Linked DNA regions of Cohnella herbarum. The protein of the gene in region 2 binds, or shares a complex with, the protein of the main gene of each other region. Links are inferred from orthologs where the notes say so. Each region holds a gene or a part of one and is shown on either strand. Other genes may lie near its edges. The genes, in order: accD and accB.

Region 1 (8,822 bases), 2.1 Mb from region 2 along the record:
TCCCGCTACCCTCACGCTCATAAATTCATCCAGGTTGCTTTGTACGATGGATAGAAATTGAAAGCGCTCCAGCAGCGGCGTTCCCGGGTCTTCGGCTTCCTCGAGCACGCGCCTATTGAACTCCAGCCAACTTAAATCCCGGTTAATATACTTCTTGACGCTAGACACATTGCTTCCCCCTGTTCATCCTGCAAGCGACTTGAGCCAATGGACCTAACTTGTCTCTTTCATTATGTTGGTCGATTGTAAACTAGACGTTAACGTTTTGTTATCGTCAGGTTAAAAGAAACCGAAGTACGGTTTCTAATGCCGAAAAAAATCGAATGATTAGAGGTCAAACCGCCAACCGTTACCCCCTAGGTCCCCGATATAACGTAAAATCGCCGCTGCGGACTTTGCGCTCCAACCAACGATACATCATTAATCTGTACAGGGGACGGGTGAACGGAAGAACCAACGTTAACCCGATAATGTCGGTAATAAATCCCGGCACGATAAGCAATATTCCCCCTAGCAATACGCAAAGTCCCTCCAGCAACGTGTGGCCGGGAACTTGTCCCGCTTGCATCTGCTGTTGGGCTTGCTGCCACACTCTCCGTCCTTCCGTCTTAATGAGCCAGACGCCTAAGAACGCTGCGGCGATCAGGAAAACGAAAGTTCCCAATCCCCCGATCCATTGCCCAACCATATAAATGCCCCAGAATTCAATCAGCATTGCGATCACGAGCACGGGCAGCAACTTCTTTTGCATATCCAATCCCCCATCCTGAATCAAGTGTCGAATTCTGACTTTCGTTAGCGATTATTCCCGGCGAGCCGCGAGCCGTACCATCCTATCATACCAGTCCGGGGCTTCCCGCGCGAAGCGGACGGGCTTCCATTCCTTATTCACCCACACGTGTTTCGTACCTCCCCGAACCAGAAGAACTCCCGGCGGCTCGTCCCCTTCATAGAGGTCTCCGAAGCTTTCGGCAAGATTGCCGCTTAACACCCGCGATTCGAATCTTACCCGAACGCTCGTCATTTCGGCTACCTGGGTCGCTATCGTGATCCAATCGTCATAGAGAGCCGGTTGCTTAAATGAAGCCTCGACGTCCGTTACCGGTAACAGCAGCCCTCTAGCCTCCATCTCTTTATACGTAATTCCCGCTTGTCGGACCCATTCGGTTCTTCCGATCTCGAACCAGTTCAAATAGTTCGCGTGGTATACGACCCCCATTTGATCGGTTTCTTGGTACCGTACCCGCATCGGATGCAGAAACCATCTTCCCATTCGATTACCTCCCCTTAGCTAGGTTTAATACGACATCCGGATATAAAGATTCCCCACAGCTCCGCTGCGGGGAATCGACAACTATTAAACCGATTTCTCGGTAAATTACATAACTCTTGCTTGACCGGAGTAAATGACGCCGTGCTCCGCGTACAAGGTAACTTCCATGCCGTCAGCAAGCAGCTTAATCGCATCGTTGACGCCAACGATAACCGGGATACCCAGGTTAAGGCCGACTACCGCCGCGTGGCAAGTAATGCCGCCGCATTCCGTAATAACTGCAGCTGCTTTCTCGAAAGCAGGCATGTATTCTTTATCGGTCGAAGGCGCAACGAGGATCGCTCCCCTCGTCATCTTACGAATGGCCTCTTCAGGCGTATTCGCGATCACGATTTTGCCGGTAGCGCTTTGCGATCCGATCCCTTGACCTTGCGCGATCAGTTCGCCGACGTTGTGAATTTTGATCAGGTTCGTCGTTCCGGAACGTCCGACAGGTACGCCTGCCGTAATAATGATCGTATCGCCAAGTTGAACGAGCCCTGTATCCATAGCTCCTTTAACCGCGATTTCGAACATTTCGTCCGTCGTTGCCGCGGACACTCCTTTGACCGGAATGACGCCCCATACGAGCTGTAAGCGACGAAGCACTTGCTCGACCGGAGTTACGGCAATGATCTGGGATTTCGGTTTGTATTTGGAAATCATGCGAGCCGTGTAGCCGCTCTCCGTGGATGTGACGATCGCTTTCGCTTCGAGATCAAGAGCGGAGTTCGCCACGGCTTGGCTGATCGCTTCCGTAACGGAAGTTTGTTGGGCATTCGCTTGTTTGATGAAAATTTCGCGGTAATGCAACGCCGATTCCGCGCGCTCGGCGATACGGGACATCGTCAATACAGATTCGACTGGATATTTGCCCGCGGCCGTCTCGCCGGATAACATGATCGCGTCCGTGCCGTCGAAGATAGCGTTCGCCACGTCGGAAGCTTCGGCGCGCGTCGGACGAGGATTGCGTTGCATGGAATCGAGCATTTGCGTTGCGGTAATTACCGGTTTACCCGCGCGGTTACATTTCTCGATCATCAGCTTCTGAACGAGAGGAACTTCTTCGGCCGGGATTTCTACGCCGAGATCTCCGCGAGCAACCATAAGCCCATCCGAAACTTCAAGAATTTCGTCCAGGTTGTCTACACCTTGTTGATTCTCGATCTTGGAAATGATTTGAATGTGGCGAGCGTCATGACGCTCCAGAAGCTCGCGGATTTCCAGAACGTCGCTTGCGCGGCGCACGAACGATGCCGCGATGAAATCCACGCCCATCTCGATTCCGAATTTGATATCGCCGATATCTTTTTCCGTAAGACCCGGCATCGAGATAGCTACACCCGGTACGTTTACGCCTTTTTTGCTTTTGATTTGGCCGCTGTTGACGATTTGGCACTTGATTTCGGTGCCTTGAATGTCAACGACCGTCATTCCGATCAAACCGTCGTCGATCAGAATCGTCGAACCTACGCGAACGTCACCCGGCAATTCCTTGTAAGTAATCGGAACGCGATTAATATCGCCCAAGATCTCTTCGGTCGTCAAGGTAATGTATTCCCCTTGAACGAGCTCGATCGGCTCTTCTTTCAATTTGCCAAGACGGATTTCCGGTCCTTTGGTATCGAGTAGAATCGCTACCGTTTTGTTCAATTCTTGGCAAGCTTGGCGAATCGCTTTCATCCGGTTGCCGTGCTCCTCGAAGTCTCCGTGCGAGAAGTTCAAGCGGGCAACGTTCATGCCGGCGGTAATTAATTTTTTCGTATTTTCCAGCGACTCGCTGGATGGCCCGATCGTACAGACGATTTTCGTTTTACGCATGATTTCTTTTTCCTCCGTTTATCTATCCATGTTCGCATTTATATGAGCTATTCAAGCTCAGCGGTACCGAAACGCCCGACTTTACGGAACTTCTGGTACCGGTCTTCCCTTAATTGATCCGGCGTCATCTGCAATAGTTCTTGCAAATGGCGCCATAACGCGTCTTTGATCGCTTCCGACTGCATTTCTTTATCGCGATGAGCGCCGCCCTGCGGCTCCGGAATAATATCTTCGATGATGCCGAACTCGAGCAAATGTTTGGCGGTTATTTTCATTGCTTCCGCTGCTTCATCCGCTTTGGAGGCATCTTTCCACAGGATCGACGCGGCTCCGTTCGGCGAAATGGCCGAATAAATCGCGTTCTCCAGCATGAGCACCCGATTGCCGACGCCAAGCGCCAATGCTCCGCCGCTTCCGCCTTCTCCGATGACGACGCAGATGATCGGCACGCCGAACTTCGCCATCTCGATCAAATTACGGGCGATCGCTTCCGATTGATTGCGTTCCTCGGCGGTGTTGCCGGGATACGCGCCCTTCGTGTCGATGAACGTAATGATCGGACGACCGAATTTATTCGCCTGCTGCATGAAACGCAGCGCTTTGCGGAAGCCCTCCGGATGGGGACTGCCGAAGAAACGCTGGATGTTGTCCTTAGTATCTTTCCCTCGTTGGTGGCCGACAATCGTAACCGGAATGCCGTTAAGCTTAGCCAGTCCTCCGACGATAGCCAAATCGTCGGCGAATACCCGGTCCCCGTGCAGCTCGATAAAATCCGTAAAAACGAGATTTATGTAATCAAGAGACGTCGGACGCTGGTGATGACGAGCCATGTGCATGATCTGAGCCGCGCTCATATTCGTGTAGATCTCATCTTCAAGCTGCTTGTACCGCTCTTCGAGCCGTCCGATTTCATCCGTGAAGTCGATTTCCTTCTCGGCTCCGAAATGCTTGAGTTCATCTATTTTTTTGCGTAGTTCGACAAGCGGCCTCTCAAAGGGCAGTTCACTGGACATCGGCCAGCTCTCCTTTCCCCGCATGCATATCTAGAAGTTTGGTCAGCAACGTTTTCATTTCCTTACGGTGCACGACTTTGTCCAATTGGCCATGCTTCAGGTTGAATTCGGCCGTTTGGAAGTTATCGGGCAGCTTCTGGCGAATCGTCTGTTCGATGACGATCCGTCCGGCAAACCCGACGATCGCGCCCGGCTCGGCCAAATTAAAGTCGCCAAGGCTCGCAAAACTCGCGGATACGCCGCCAAGCGTAGGATCCGTGAATATGGAAATGAATAACCCGCCTTGCTCTTGAAACTTAGCAAGCGCAGCGCTAGTTTTGGCCATTTGCATCAAACTTAGAATACTCTCTTGCATCCGGGCTCCGCCGGAAGTCGAGAAAAAGACGAGAGGAAGTTTCTTCTCCGTAGCCTTCTCGATTGCGCGTGTGACCTTCTCCCCAACGACCGAACCCATGCTGCCGCTGAAGAAATCGAAGCTCATAACGCCGATGACGACCGGAAATCCTCCGATTTCGCCTTCGCCGGTAACGACCGCATCCTTCAGACCGGAGCTTGCTTTCTGTTGCTCGAGCTTCGACGCATAACCGGGAAAGTTCAACGGATCTTCAGAGATCAGGTTTTCGTCAATCTCAAAAAGACGCCCCTCATCGAGCGTCATAGCGATGCGCTCCCAGGCGTTCAATCGATAGTGGTGTCCGCAACCGGAACACACCTTAAGATTTTTCTCCAGTTCCTTGCTGAGCTGGATTTGACCGCATTTCGGGCATCGATTCATTAGCCCTTCGGGAATATCCCTTTTCGTACGCTCCGAAGGAACGACGGCGTATTTTTTCTTTTGAAATAAATCCTTGAACACATCGACACCTCACAAGCGATATATGGGGACCGTCAAGCTTTGGGTATCGTACTGAATTACAGGTGCAGAATGCTGCCTAATACCTCTTGCACTTCCCGCACTTCTCCAGATGGGACCAATATTTCGTACTGCGGTTTGGTAAGGTTAATGGGGCGTACCTGTACGAGAAATCCTTCATCCGTCAGACGCTTCTGAATCCGTTCGGCGATCTTAGCGGTCGGTGCGATGTAGATGACCGTCCACATGAAGCGGTACCCCCAATTTCTTAGTCGTTCAATGAATGAAAAGATAAACTACGAGTTCAAAAAGTCAGGTAAACCTGTCGCTAACGATCGAAGACTTTTCGAACAACCTCTTAAGCAATAAAGAAATCATAGCACAGATGCCGCAACACTAGCAACCAAACAACGGCAGTTTCCCTAGCGCCGACGGATTAGAACGAACGATTGCGACTAATCGCGCTTTAACGGAAGCCATTGCAGAACGCGCTCTATTTGACGATCCCAACATCCCCATTCGTGCGTACCCGGCTCCTCTACGTGAGTAGCGTTTATTTGCAACTTTCGGAGATGATCGCGGAATCTGACGTTGTCATCATATAGGAAATCTTCGGTGCCGCAGTACTGATAGAGCATCGGAATGTCTTGTCTGTCCGCCGCGCGTTCCGCAAGCGCGAACAAGTCCGCGGACGACCCCTTAACGGCCGCAGGATCGCTGAATACGTTGCTGATGTCACCGCCGAACCCTTCAGTCGCAAGTCGATTTACGTCCACCGCTCCGGACAAACTGGCCGCAGCTGCATACCGTTCCGGAAATGACAAACCGAGCTTCAAAGCACCGTATCCGCCCATGGATAACCCGGCCACGAAATTGTCCTCGCGCTCGGAAGATAACGGAAAGAACGAACGAGCAATCTTTGGCAGCTCTTCGCTGACGAAAGTCCAATACTTCGCGCCATGGCTCATATCGGCATAGAAACTTCTATTGACCGCAGGCATAACGACCGCGATGCCGTGTTGGTCGGCATAACGCTCTATGGAGGTGCGTCGGCACCAGATCGTATGGTTGTCGGACAGTCCGTGCAGCAGGTACAGCGTCTGAAACGGTCTTTCCAATTTTCCTTGAGGCAGGATTACGTTCATTGAAGCGGAAATCTCGAGCGATTCCGAAATAAACTCGCATTGTAGCAACGCCACTGTTCATCCACCCTTTCGTTTGTATGTTTTATTTTAGCAGAATCCACGATGGGGAGGAACAGAAAACGAGCATGTAGCATGCATATCTCGTCGTTACGTTCATTTTGGACTGCTGCAGCTTCATTCGAGCTTTTTTTACGGCTGCCACAGCCGCTAGAGCGCCATATCATCCCCCGGCGGCCGCAACCGATAGGATAACGCGCTCAGCCTGTGAATCTGCTTGTTCCAATTGGAACTTCAGGTCACAGGCTGAGTTTTCGACTTTGGAAGTTTGTGAACAAACCCGTGCCTTATCGAAAGTGGTCTTGCGTTCAAGCGAATAAGACGTTAACGGAACTCAGTTCCTCTATCGCACTTATCGCTACCAAACTCGTACATCATAACGGAATGCAGATCCTTTATTTGCGCAATAAAACCTGTTTTTACTCTAGTTAATAAGATTTAAAGGAACGCAGTTCCTTTACCATAAAGACAGACGGGGGAATCAATCCAAATAGAGGAACGGCGTTCCGCTAAGGTGTTCCCAACCCTACACGACCGATGATTCCACGCCGTCAACGACAAAAACAAAATTTTCAACCGAATCTTCAAACCGGTCGGCCACCCGTTGGCAACCGCTGGCGCCCGCTTCCGGTGTCCCGAATCACGTTGTTCTCGAACCGATTGTCCAGGGAATAGCCTTCCGCGTAAATTCCGTAACCTTCGGCATCCGAGCCGTTATTCTCGATCGCGTTGCCGCTCCACTCCGCCGACTTTAATCTCGCGTTCCTTTTCAGCTCTCAAAGTCATACCGTATCTTCCCCTATCGCTTCTACTCTTTTCTCGACCGGATCGAGCTCCGGCAATTCCGAATACGGGCGATCCAGATAGAAATAAGCGCAGCTCGACCAATCGTCCCGCCTCTCGAAGTTACCATAATCCGGCACCTCCGAGCCGTTGCCAAACGAGATCGTCCTGTGCCCTTCTCCCGCCAACATAACAGTTGCGTTCGCTTGGCGCATAACCTCTATCGTTCTTGGTTCCCAATAGCCGATTTGCTGCATCGTCACGCGAATATCCTCTTGAAAATAAACCGGATCCGGCACATGGTAGCGATAGAAACAAAATTCCAGCCTCTCTTTATCCGCGACATGACAGCCCTGATATAGATGACCGAACCGCCCCTGCTCCCAGCCTGTTCCGATATAATCCTCGGTCCCGGTACTGCACAAAGTGGGATAAGAATCGTCCCCGTCCAAGTAGATTTTGCATTCTCCTTCTCCCCACCAAGTGAGTCCATAGGTTACGGCATCCGGCTTGACGCCGATGTTCGCCCCGAGAAACCGTCCTCTACCGTGCAATCGCGGAACAATCTCGTAATCTTCCCTCAATACGGTAGGACGCTCCCGGCGGAAATGGGCGTGGAAGTAGAGCGCGTCTTCGCCGTGACGATCCCCTACCGTATAATCGATGTCGTAGAAAAACATTCCCAAATCCGTATCGCCTTCGTTGGTCAACGTCACCTTCATTCCGGTACGAAAGGGCATGGGAACGAAACAATTAAAGCTGCGACCTTCCGGACTGCTGAAGAGGGACGACTGGAATGCCGCCATCCTGCCGAGCCCCGTTCCGAAAAAATCTCCGAGCGGAGCGCTAGCGGCCGCTTTCTCCGCCCCGTCCCAATAGAATTCCAAGCGAAGCGAGCGCAGCATTCGCGGGCTGCGGTCGTTTAACGTCACCCAGATTCGGCGAATCATCCCGCTTACCCCATCCTCCCGCGCAAGAACGACCTCCTCCTTAGCCTTAATCGAAAGGCAAGGCGAGCCTTTCCTCCCTCCCTTCGCCATAGCCGCGATGCCTTTGCCTCCCGTTCGATTCTCGGGCGACGCCCAGCGCGTTTCTACTCCGCGCGGCATCGCGTACAACGGTTCCCGCATGTCGATCTCCCCTTATGTTTTTCTCTCGTGTCCCCGCAAGGTTGTGCCGCCGCCGAGCTCCTGCCCCGAATCCGCTTGATCGAGCAAAGATTCTCCATAATGATCCGTCAGTCTCATGTAGCTTTCCGCCGCTGCTCCGTTGCCCCAATCGAATATCGTAAAATCTCCCATGTAATCGTCTTCGGCATGCGTTCTTCCGCCGTGCCCGTAATTTTCCATCATAAACCCGTAATCCCGTTCCCCGAAAAAAGGCCATGCCTGCTCCCACCGGGCTTTGACCTCGGGATTTTCCGGACAATACATCAACACGAACGAAGCGCGCATAGCCGCTATGCCGCGTTGAACGTATTCCTCCACGCCAAGTTCCTTTCCATAGCGAAGGATAATTTCGGCGAACAGACTCTGGCGAGAGTCGTTCCATTCCCCGTCGACGTTCATCACCCCGAAACCGCCAAGCGCCGGTACGAAAATGTACGGAGGCTGCCAGGAGGCTTGCGTCATCAGCATTTCGTCCAAACAACGGCGTCCGAGCTGAAGATAAGCAGAATCCCGAGTCGTCAAATAACATTCCAACAGCGCTTCCGCCGTCCAGAACATCGAGAAATTACATTGCTTGTACATGTTGTTCCGTTCTGCTTTGCGTCCAAGCAGATGATCATGACCGTACGAAGAGCAAGAATAGTACGTTTCGAAATCTTCCCAGCGCCC
Region 2 (8,702 bases):
CGGAACCGGTTAGATCGAGGATGTCGTCTTGAATCTGGAACGCCAACCCTACGTTCCGACCGAACAGTCCGAACGCTTCCAACTGCTTTTCGCTCGCTTCGGCCGCATGACCTCCGGCTCTAAGCGAGAATGCGATCAAATCGCTTGTTTTATGCAAATGGATGTTCTCCAATTGTTCAAGCGAAGTGACGCCCTGCTCTCCAAGCATATCGTCTACTTGACCGCCGACCATTCCGGATAATCCCGCATACTTGCTCAGCTCGGTAACAACGGAGAGAACGCGCTCCGGCGGTACTCCGTGCTTCAAGGCATCCGTAGCAACGTGGAAGGCGTGAGTAAGCAATCCGTCCCCGGCCAATATCGCCATTGCATCGCCGAAAACCTTGTGATTCGTTAGAATTCCGCGTCGGTAATCGTCGTTGTCCATCGCCGGCAGATCATCGTGAATAAGCGAGTAGGTGTGAATCATCTCTACCGCGCATGCGAACGGCATCGACTTTGCCGCCGATTGTTCGTCGCCCTTGACCGCTTCCGCGGCGGCAAGAACGAGAATAGGACGTAATCTCTTCCCTCCGGCAAGCAATGAATAATCCATCGCTTCAAGAAGCCTGACCGGAATAGACCCATCTTTAGCAAAAACCGATCGCAGCGCCGTTTCCACTAGATCCTTCTGCAACTGTAAATAAGTATGTATTTCTACCGAAGTCGTCACGTGAATACCCCTTTGCCTCCTGAAGCCTTAGGCTTCTTCTTTCGTCGCTACGAAAGGCTTGCGTTGAAATCCGCCATCGCCTTCCACTAACGTCTCGATGCGACGTTCAACCTGCTCGAGCTTCTGACCGCACAAGCGGGACAACGACATCCCTTCTTGAAACAGCTCGATGGCGGTTTCCAGCGGCACGTCTCCGCTCTCCAGCTTGGCAACGATCGTTTCCAGCGTTTCCATCGCCTGCTCGAAGGTTAAAGCGGGCGCTTCGCTTTCTTTAGCGGAATTACCCGCAGTACCGTTCTTAGCCATTGGTTCGCTCCTCCCCATGAATGCCCCAAACCTGGCAATCCAATTTGCCGTCCGTCAATCTTACGCGGATCAAGTCGCCCGGTTGCACCTCGTTAATCGTACGAACCAACGATTTCTCCTGCTCGTCATATACTAAGCTGTATCCGCGCGCCATTACCTTTAACGGGCTCAAAGCGTCCAAATGGCGAACGATCGAGCCGTACTGGCTTTGGCGCTGGCGAAGGATACCGTTCATGGCAAGCTCCAACCCTCTCGTCGCCGAGACGATCCTCTTGCGGGCGAACGCCGCCTGCTGATTCGGATTAACCGCGGACAATCTTCCTTTCAAACGCGATAATCGCTCCTGAGCGCGGGATTGTTCGGTTCGAATCCGATATTGCAGCCGGTCTCTTAGCCTGTCCAGGCGCTCCGCTTGAACGAGCAAGCTTCTCCTTGGCTGCGTGAAATACGGAGATCTCGCCGCATGCTGCCAACGTTCCCTTGCCCTGCCGAGCAAAGCGGACAGCGACTTCGTCATTCTCTGCTCCAGATGCACCAAGCCCATCATAAGCTCGCCCGTATGTCTTACGGCAAGCTCCGCGGCTGCCGTAGGCGTAGGCGCTCTTAGATCCGCCGCGAAATCGGAGATCGTGAAGTCGGTCTCATGGCCGACGGCGGAAATTACGGGGATTGCCGAAGCCCGAATCGCTCTTGCGACGGCCTCTTCGTTAAAAGCCCATAATTCTTCAAGCGATCCGCCTCCCCGTCCGACGATCAGTACGTCCGCTTCGCCATGCGCGTTCATCGCTTGGATCGCTTTGACGATCGACGGCGCTGCGCCTTTTCCTTGCACGGATACGGGATACAGCAATACGTGCACCCCGGGATTGCGACGCTCGAGCGTGATCAGAATATCCCGCACCGCCGCCCCTGTAGGCGAGGTAATTACGCCTACCGTACGCGGATAAGACGGCAATTGACGCTTAAGATGTTCAAGGAATAGGCCTTCCGAATCGAGTTTCCTCTTTAATTGCTCGAAAGCCAAATACAAGCTCCCGATGCCATCCGGTTGCATCGCCGTCGCGTAAAATTGATATTGCCCGTCTCTTTCGTATACGGAAACGCCGCCGCGCGCCAACACTTTCATTCCGTCCTTCGGAGCGAATGGAAGCCTGGCGTTATAGGAGGCGAACATGATGCATTTCAGTCTTGCGCCTTCGTCCTTCAGCGTAAAATACATATGGCCGCTGGAATGGAACGTAAAGTTGGATATTTCGCCTCTTAGCCAGATGTCTTGGAGTCCGGTGTCGCCTTCAAGCTTCATCTTAATGAGGCGGTTAATGTCGCGAATGCTTAACGCGCGCGCCGGGTCCATCGCTTGGCTCCTTCCTATCTCCTTGCTTGTTTAGCAGATTTAAGCGTATTCGCCATCAACATCGTAATCGTCATTGGACCGACTCCGCCAGGAACCGGCGTTATCCAACCGGCCACGTCGAGCACGTCGTCGTAATCTACATCTCCGCAGAGCTTACCATCCGGCAACCGATTCACGCCTACGTCGATCACGACGGCTCCCGGCTTAACCCATTCCTTCTTCACGAGCTTAGGAACGCCTACTCCGACGACCAGGATATCCGCTTGGCGGGCAATCTCTGCAATGTTCGGAGTACGCGAATGGCAGATCGTAACGGTCGCGTTCTCTCGTAGCAGCAGCATTGCTACCGGCTTACCTACGATGTTGCTTCGACCGATGACCACCGCATGTTTACCAGCGGGGGAATTCCCCGTCCGCTTCAACAGCTCGATCACGCCCGACGGCGTGCAAGGCAACAAAGCGTCGTCGCCGATCATCAGGTTACCGACGCTTACCGGATGGAATCCGTCGACGTCTTTCTCAACAGAAATCGCGTCGATGATCGCTTTTTCTTCGATATGCTTCGGAAGAGGCAACTGGACGAGAATGCCATGAATGTTCTGTTGTTCGTTATATTTTCCGATTAGCGCAAGCAGCTCTTGTTGAGTCGTCTCCGCCGGAACCCGGATCACTTCGGAGTGATAGCCGAGCTGTTCGCAAGCTTTCGCCTTGTTCCTTACGTACACTTGCGAAGCTGCGTCCTCGCCGACTAGAATGACGACCAACCCCGGAGTAACGCCCTGCTGCTTCAATTGCTCGACTTCCTGAATCAATTCTTCGCGGATCGAATCCGATATTTGTTTTCCGTAGATGATTTGTGCGCTCACAGCTTGTCGCCCTCCTGCGATTGTTTGTCTTCTCTCTCTCTCAGCATGCGTCCAAGCACGCCGTTCACGAATTTCCCGTTCTCTTCTAAGCCGAAATGCTTCGCCAGCTCGATCGCTTCATTGATGACGACCTTAGGCGGAACGTCCTTGCGGAACATCATCTCGTATGCGGCCAAACGCAAAATTTGCCGATCAACCCTCGATAGGCGATCGACCTGCCAGCCCGTCAAATAAACGACGAGACTTTGATCAATAATCTCTTGGTTTTCCTTAACGCCTTGCACCAATTCGCGAGTGAATGCGTCGATGTGCTTCAGTTCGGCAACATCCGTACCGATCTCGTTGTCTTGACGCGCTTCCTCCATTACGATATTGACGGCCTCGTCGCCGGTCACGCCGTTCATCTCTATCTGGTACAAACTTTGTACCACGATTTCCCTTGCGAGTCTGCGCTTCATGTATCCTCCCGAATGCTTCTTATCGTTCAAGCTCTGTTACTTTTTATTATGATGCTTTTAGAGGTATCTTAACTTAAGCCAATAAAACAAAAAAACCCATGAGCATCTATTCCATCGGAAACTGCGGAGCCTGGCTTGCGCTCCGCCGTCCCTGCCTGGGCAAGAACATTCACAGGGATTATCGTGACCAAGGCCAACGGTCGGCGACCCAATCCGTCAATTTCTCGAACGGTAAGATCGGCCCGCGCCGTTCATCCTTATGTTTTCCAATCCAATAACCGATGCCAATGAGCAAAGCGCAGAAGAGCATATCCCAGAAACCGCTAAACAAATAAATGATGCCGAACAGTAGACCTGCCGCAATCCCCGAGATTCTTCCCCCGTAGGATTCCCACCAGACTTTCCACATAGGCGGTTCTCCCCCCTATTCTACACGGCTCTTAAAAGTAGTTGGCGCTTGAGTCACGTTCGCGATGAATACGGAAACTTCCGCGACCGGAATACCCGTCGCCTCTTCGATCTGCTGAGATACCGTGCGCTGCATCTCTTCGGACATCGTCGGAATGGAGCCTTCTCCGTCTACGAATGCCCTGATCAGAATACCCAGTCCCGCTTCGGATACTCTGACTCTAGCGCGCAAGTCTTTAACGCCGCGCGTCCGGGAAGCGGCTTTAAGCGCCAGATTCTCGACCGTTTCAACCGAAATCCGAATGTCGCCGTGCTCCGTCCGCTGATTGATGGAAGGAGCGGAGTTGCTGTCGCGCCGGACGGAGACCACCAGGAATCTTACGCTGATCAGCAACAGGATGACCGCAACGCCGATGACGGAACCTTGTACTGCGCGTACGTCGCCGGTAAAGTCGGATACGACTTCTTTCAGCCAACTTTCCGAAAATCCGCCGCTAGCGGCGGCGATGGCAACAACCGCAACGATCCCTATTGCCAAGCTATAAAAGAATAGAAGCAGCCTGTCCAATACTTTAATCAACGTAAGAGCCTCCCTGTTCCCTTTTAAAGGTAGTTCGAAAAGTCATCTTTTGATCACGAGGTGAAGCAAGAAGCGGATTCGACATCGAATCTTGAATTCAGCCGGGCCTTCCGGTGCTCACGTAGGTTTTCCCTACGCTCCGCTCCTCTTTCCCTAGCTTCATCCAACCTTCTCGGTGCTGAAAACCTGACTTTTCGAACTTCATTTGAAGAGGTAGTTCGAAAAGTCATCTTTTGATCACGAGGTGAAGCAAGAAGCGGATTCGACATCGAATCTTGAATTCAGCCGGGCCTTCCGGTGCTCACGTAGGTTTTCCCTACGCTCCGCTCCTCTTTCCCTAGCTTCATCCAACCTTCTCGGTGCTGAAAACCTGACTTTTCGAACTTCATTTGAAGAGGTAGTTCGAAAAGTCATCTTTTGATCACGAGGTGAAGCAAGAAGCGGATTCGACATCGAATCTTGAATTCAGCCGGGCCTTCCGTGCACCTGTCTTAAATTGTACTCCATGAGTGCGAAAAAGGCCTCTGCGAGAGTTCCCTGAAGGAAATTCTCGTCAGAGGGCCGTCATCCGCAGACCGGAGGTTGTGCCGTTTGCCGCAAAAATCAGGTAGCGGTTACGACTTATCGGACACGTACATGGGATTCATCTTCTTCGGGCTTATCGGCCGTTTTGAAGTGAACGTCGTGAATATGTACGTTAACTTCTACTACATTCAGTCCGGTCATCGTCTCTATCGAGCGTTTGACATTACGTTGAATTTCGGATGAAATTTCCGGTATCCGGCGTCCGTATTGCACAATGATCGATACATCGACAGCCGCTTCGCGCTGACCGACTTCTACCTTCACGCCCTTCGACATGTTCTTGCGACCCAACATCTCGGCGATACCGGATGATAGTCCGCCGCTCATGCCCGCAACGCCTTCTACTTCTACCGTCGCTAGTCCGGCGATCACTTCGATAACTTCCGGAGCGATCTCAATGGTGCCCATGTCCGTCCGTTCGTAATCAGGGACAATCGTTTCCATGCGTAGTTCCACCTCCACATGCTCGGCACAAATCTAAGTAAGTCCGAGCATTCGCCTTCACTACTTATAAATATAGCATTCCCGGATTATTATGACAAACGCTTGGCCAGAAATAAATTCTAGAATCCATTTTCGGACGAAACTTCGCTATCCCCGTTGATGTCATGCTCTTCCAAAAACTTAATATCGAAAGTACCTTTGTTAAAGATCGGATGATTCATAAGCTTCAAATGGAAAGGGATCGTCGTCTTTACCCCGTCCACCATGAATTCGCTTAGCGCCCGTCTCGTTCTGGCAATCGCTTCTTCCCGAGTCGGCGCCCAAACGATCAGCTTGGCGATCATCGAATCGTAATGCGGTGAAATCACGTACTGCGGATAAGCGGCGCTATCCACGCGCACTCCGGGACCGCCCGGCGGCAAGTAGAAGCCGATGCGTCCGGCGGATGGCATGAAATTGCGCTCCGAATCTTCCGCGTTAATCCGGCATTCGATTGCCCAACCGTTGATCTTCACGTCTTCCTGCTTAAAGGAAAGCGGGGCACCTTCGGCGATGGCGATCATTTCTTTGATTAGATCGATACCCGTAATCATTTCCGTCACGGGATGCTCCACCTGAATACGGGTGTTCATCTCCATGAAGTAAAATTGGCCGTCCGGCCCGAGCAAATATTCGATCGTTCCCGCCCCGGAATAGTTCACCGCGCGGGCGGCTCTAACGGAAGCTTGGCCCATCCGATCGCGCAGTTCGGGCGTCATAATCGGGCAAGGCGCTTCCTCGACCAATTTCTGACGACGACGCTGCACGGAACAATCGCGCTCGCCGAGATGCGCCACGTTACCGTGTTTATCGGCGATGATTTGAATTTCGACGTGTTTCATTCCCGTCAGGAACTTCTCTAGATAGACGCCAGAATTGCCGAACGCCTTCTCCGCTTCTTGCTGCGCGGTCGTAATCTCGCGAACGAGCATTTCCTCGTTCTCCGCGATTCGGATACCGCGCCCGCCGCCGCCCGCCGTCGCTTTAATGATAACGGGGTAGCCGATCTCGCGGGCGACGCGAATCGCGTCGTCGAGATCTTCCAACAATCCGTCGGATCCGGGAATAACCGGAACGTCCGCATCCTTCATCGTTTGCTTGGCAACCGCTTTGTCTCCCATGCGGCTAATCGCAACAGACGAAGGACCGATAAACGCAATATTGCAAGTTTCGCAGATATCCGCGAAATCAGCATTTTCAGAAAGAAATCCGTAGCCCGGATGAATGGCGTCGCAATCCGTTAACGTTGCTACGCTCATAATGTTCGTTAAGTTCAAATAGCTATCCTTGGACGCCGTCGGTCCGATACAATACGCCTCGTCGGCCAAACGTACATGCAACGATTCACGGTCGGCTTCGGAATACACCGCCACCGCGGTAATTCCAAGTTCCCGGCACGCACGAATGATCCTCACCGCGATCTCGCCGCGGTTAGCAATCAAAATCTTATTAAATTTCAAGATGAAATCCTCCTCGGGATTATTCCGGCTTCACTAGGAATAGCGGTTGGCCGAATTCGACGAGCTGTCCGTTCTCCACGAGAATATCCACGATCTCGCCCTTCACTTCCGCTTCCAAAGGATTCATTAGCTTCATCGCCTCTAGAATACATACGACCGTTTTATCGGAAACTCGGTCGCCGATGTTCACGAATGAAGAAGCATCGGGCGATGGGGAACGATAGAAAGTGCCTACCATCGGTGATACGATGCGGTGAAGGTTGGAATCATCCGCAGCGACTGTTTTCGTTTCCGGTCCGGGTCCGTTAGCAACAACGGGTGCCTGAACGGTCGGCTGGCCTTGCGGCAGGTATGTATGAGAAAGGTGGGGCGTTTGCACGTTAACGACTTCCGTGCGTCCCGGTTTGCGAATCGACAGTCGCATTCCTTCGTTCTCAATTTCCAATTCGTGTACGGTTGTTTGGTCTACCAGTTTGATCAATTCTTTAATTTCGCTCAGCTTAAACATCTCGGTCACTCCTTGATTCGGGATTCCCCCGTCTAAAGAAAGCATGTTCGATCCCACAACGGAACTATTATACCATAATCGACCGAAATGGAAAGAGTTATGCCCTCAAAGGTAATCTCAGCGCGAATAGGGAACGGGGAGACTTCCGGAAAGTAGATTGGTCATCTACCTTCGGGATCGCCTCCCCGTTATGGCTCCTCACGTTCTTAGAACCTATTGTTGCACGTACTGTACGGTGACTCGTTCGGGAGATACGTCGAGCTCTTTCGTAGCCATGTCGATAATGTTGATGGCTTGCTTCTTCTCTAACTTCTCGCTAAGAACGATGACTTTGAAATTCGTGTCTTCCTCGGCGACGACCGCGTTCTCGTAGTCTTGCAGCAATTTTTCTTGCAGGCTAGTAATGCGGAGATCCGTTTCTTCCAAGCGGTTAAGCTCTTCGAACGCCGCGGATGCTTCTTCCGGGGTTGCCTTTGACGTTTTCGCGACGATCGCGGTAAGTTTCTCCGCCAGTTCGCTTGTTTTCGTCTGCTGCTCCAGTTGGATCTTGTCTAACAGTTCATTGCCTTTCGAGTTGTTGATCCCCTTAAGAACGGCTTCGTCTCCGGGTGAAAGACTTTCCGCGCCCGCCTCTTGCCCAGGGGACTCTTCGGAAGCGACTTCGCTTACCGTCCCATCCGCTTTCACTCCCGTCAGTTCATCCGTAAGGGAGTCGACTTGGGTGACGCTTATGCCTTCCGGATCGGCCGAAGAACTCACTTTGCCGTCATCGCCTAGTAGTTGCGATGCTTCCGTGCCGCTAGGCGTCGTAGGCGCATCTTCCGTAAATAGGTAATAGGCAGACAGGATTACCATTAAGCTAAGCATCGATACCAACCATATGGTTTGGCGTTTGTTGTTCATCTTTCCATTCCTCCCAAGATCGTATAATTTTGAATTCCAATCAAGTTTTACGCGGGACGACGGAAATCCGATGGATCGG

What was found.
Region 1: the proteins of accB (region 2) and accD are in contact, whole or in part, in a solved structure (PDB 8UXZ), measured with the Escherichia coli proteins. The link is inferred for Cohnella herbarum from one-to-one orthologs.

The regions. Positions count from the first base shown.
Region 1 is NZ_CP051680.1:2,852,470-2,861,291, forward strand. What follows is about bases 3,070-5,915. They hold accD (acetyl-CoA carboxylase, carboxyltransferase subunit beta), read right to left. Parts: upstream 5,003-5,915; coding sequence 4,136-5,002; downstream 3,070-4,135. Other genes in these bases: pyk (pyruvate kinase), read right to left, coding at 3,070-3,133; HH215_RS12750 (acetyl-CoA carboxylase carboxyltransferase subunit alpha), read right to left, coding at 3,181-4,146; HH215_RS12760 (glutamate decarboxylase), read right to left, coding at 5,059-5,247; HH215_RS12765 (alpha/beta hydrolase), read right to left, coding at 5,455-5,915. In the rest of the region: ppk1 (polyphosphate kinase 1), read right to left, coding at 1-168; HH215_RS12735 (FxsA family protein), read right to left, coding at 350-751; HH215_RS12740 (acyl-CoA thioesterase), read right to left, coding at 803-1,273; more of pyk, read right to left, coding at 1,379-3,069; more of HH215_RS12765, read right to left, coding at 5,916-6,198; HH215_RS12770 (glycoside hydrolase family 172 protein), read right to left, coding at 6,984-8,114; HH215_RS12775 (hypothetical protein), read right to left, coding at 8,127-8,822.
Region 2 is NZ_CP051680.1:796,785-805,486, reverse strand. Bases 5,977-8,702 are described here. They hold accB (acetyl-CoA carboxylase biotin carboxyl carrier protein), read right to left. Parts: upstream 7,721-8,702; coding sequence 7,232-7,720; downstream 5,977-7,231. Other genes in these bases: spoIIIAG (stage III sporulation protein AG), read right to left, coding at 8,664-8,702; HH215_RS03240 (SpoIIIAH-like family protein), read right to left, coding at 7,934-8,623; accC (acetyl-CoA carboxylase biotin carboxylase subunit), read right to left, coding at 5,977-7,212. Also shown: HH215_RS03290 (polyprenyl synthetase family protein), read right to left, coding at 1-712; xseB (exodeoxyribonuclease VII small subunit), read right to left, coding at 740-1,018; xseA (exodeoxyribonuclease VII large subunit), read right to left, coding at 1,011-2,372; bifunctional methylenetetrahydrofolate dehydrogenase/methenyltetrahydrofolate cyclohydrolase FolD, read right to left, coding at 2,387-3,238; transcription antitermination factor NusB, read right to left, coding at 3,235-3,696; HH215_RS03265 (DUF2273 domain-containing protein), read right to left, coding at 3,875-4,105; alkaline shock response membrane anchor protein AmaP, read right to left, coding at 4,121-4,684; HH215_RS03255 (Asp23/Gls24 family envelope stress response protein), read right to left, coding at 5,306-5,713; more of accC, read right to left, coding at 5,833-5,976. UniProt on the Escherichia coli protein: This protein is a component of the acetyl coenzyme A carboxylase complex; first, biotin carboxylase catalyzes the carboxylation of the carrier protein and then the transcarboxylase transfers the carboxyl group to form malonyl-CoA.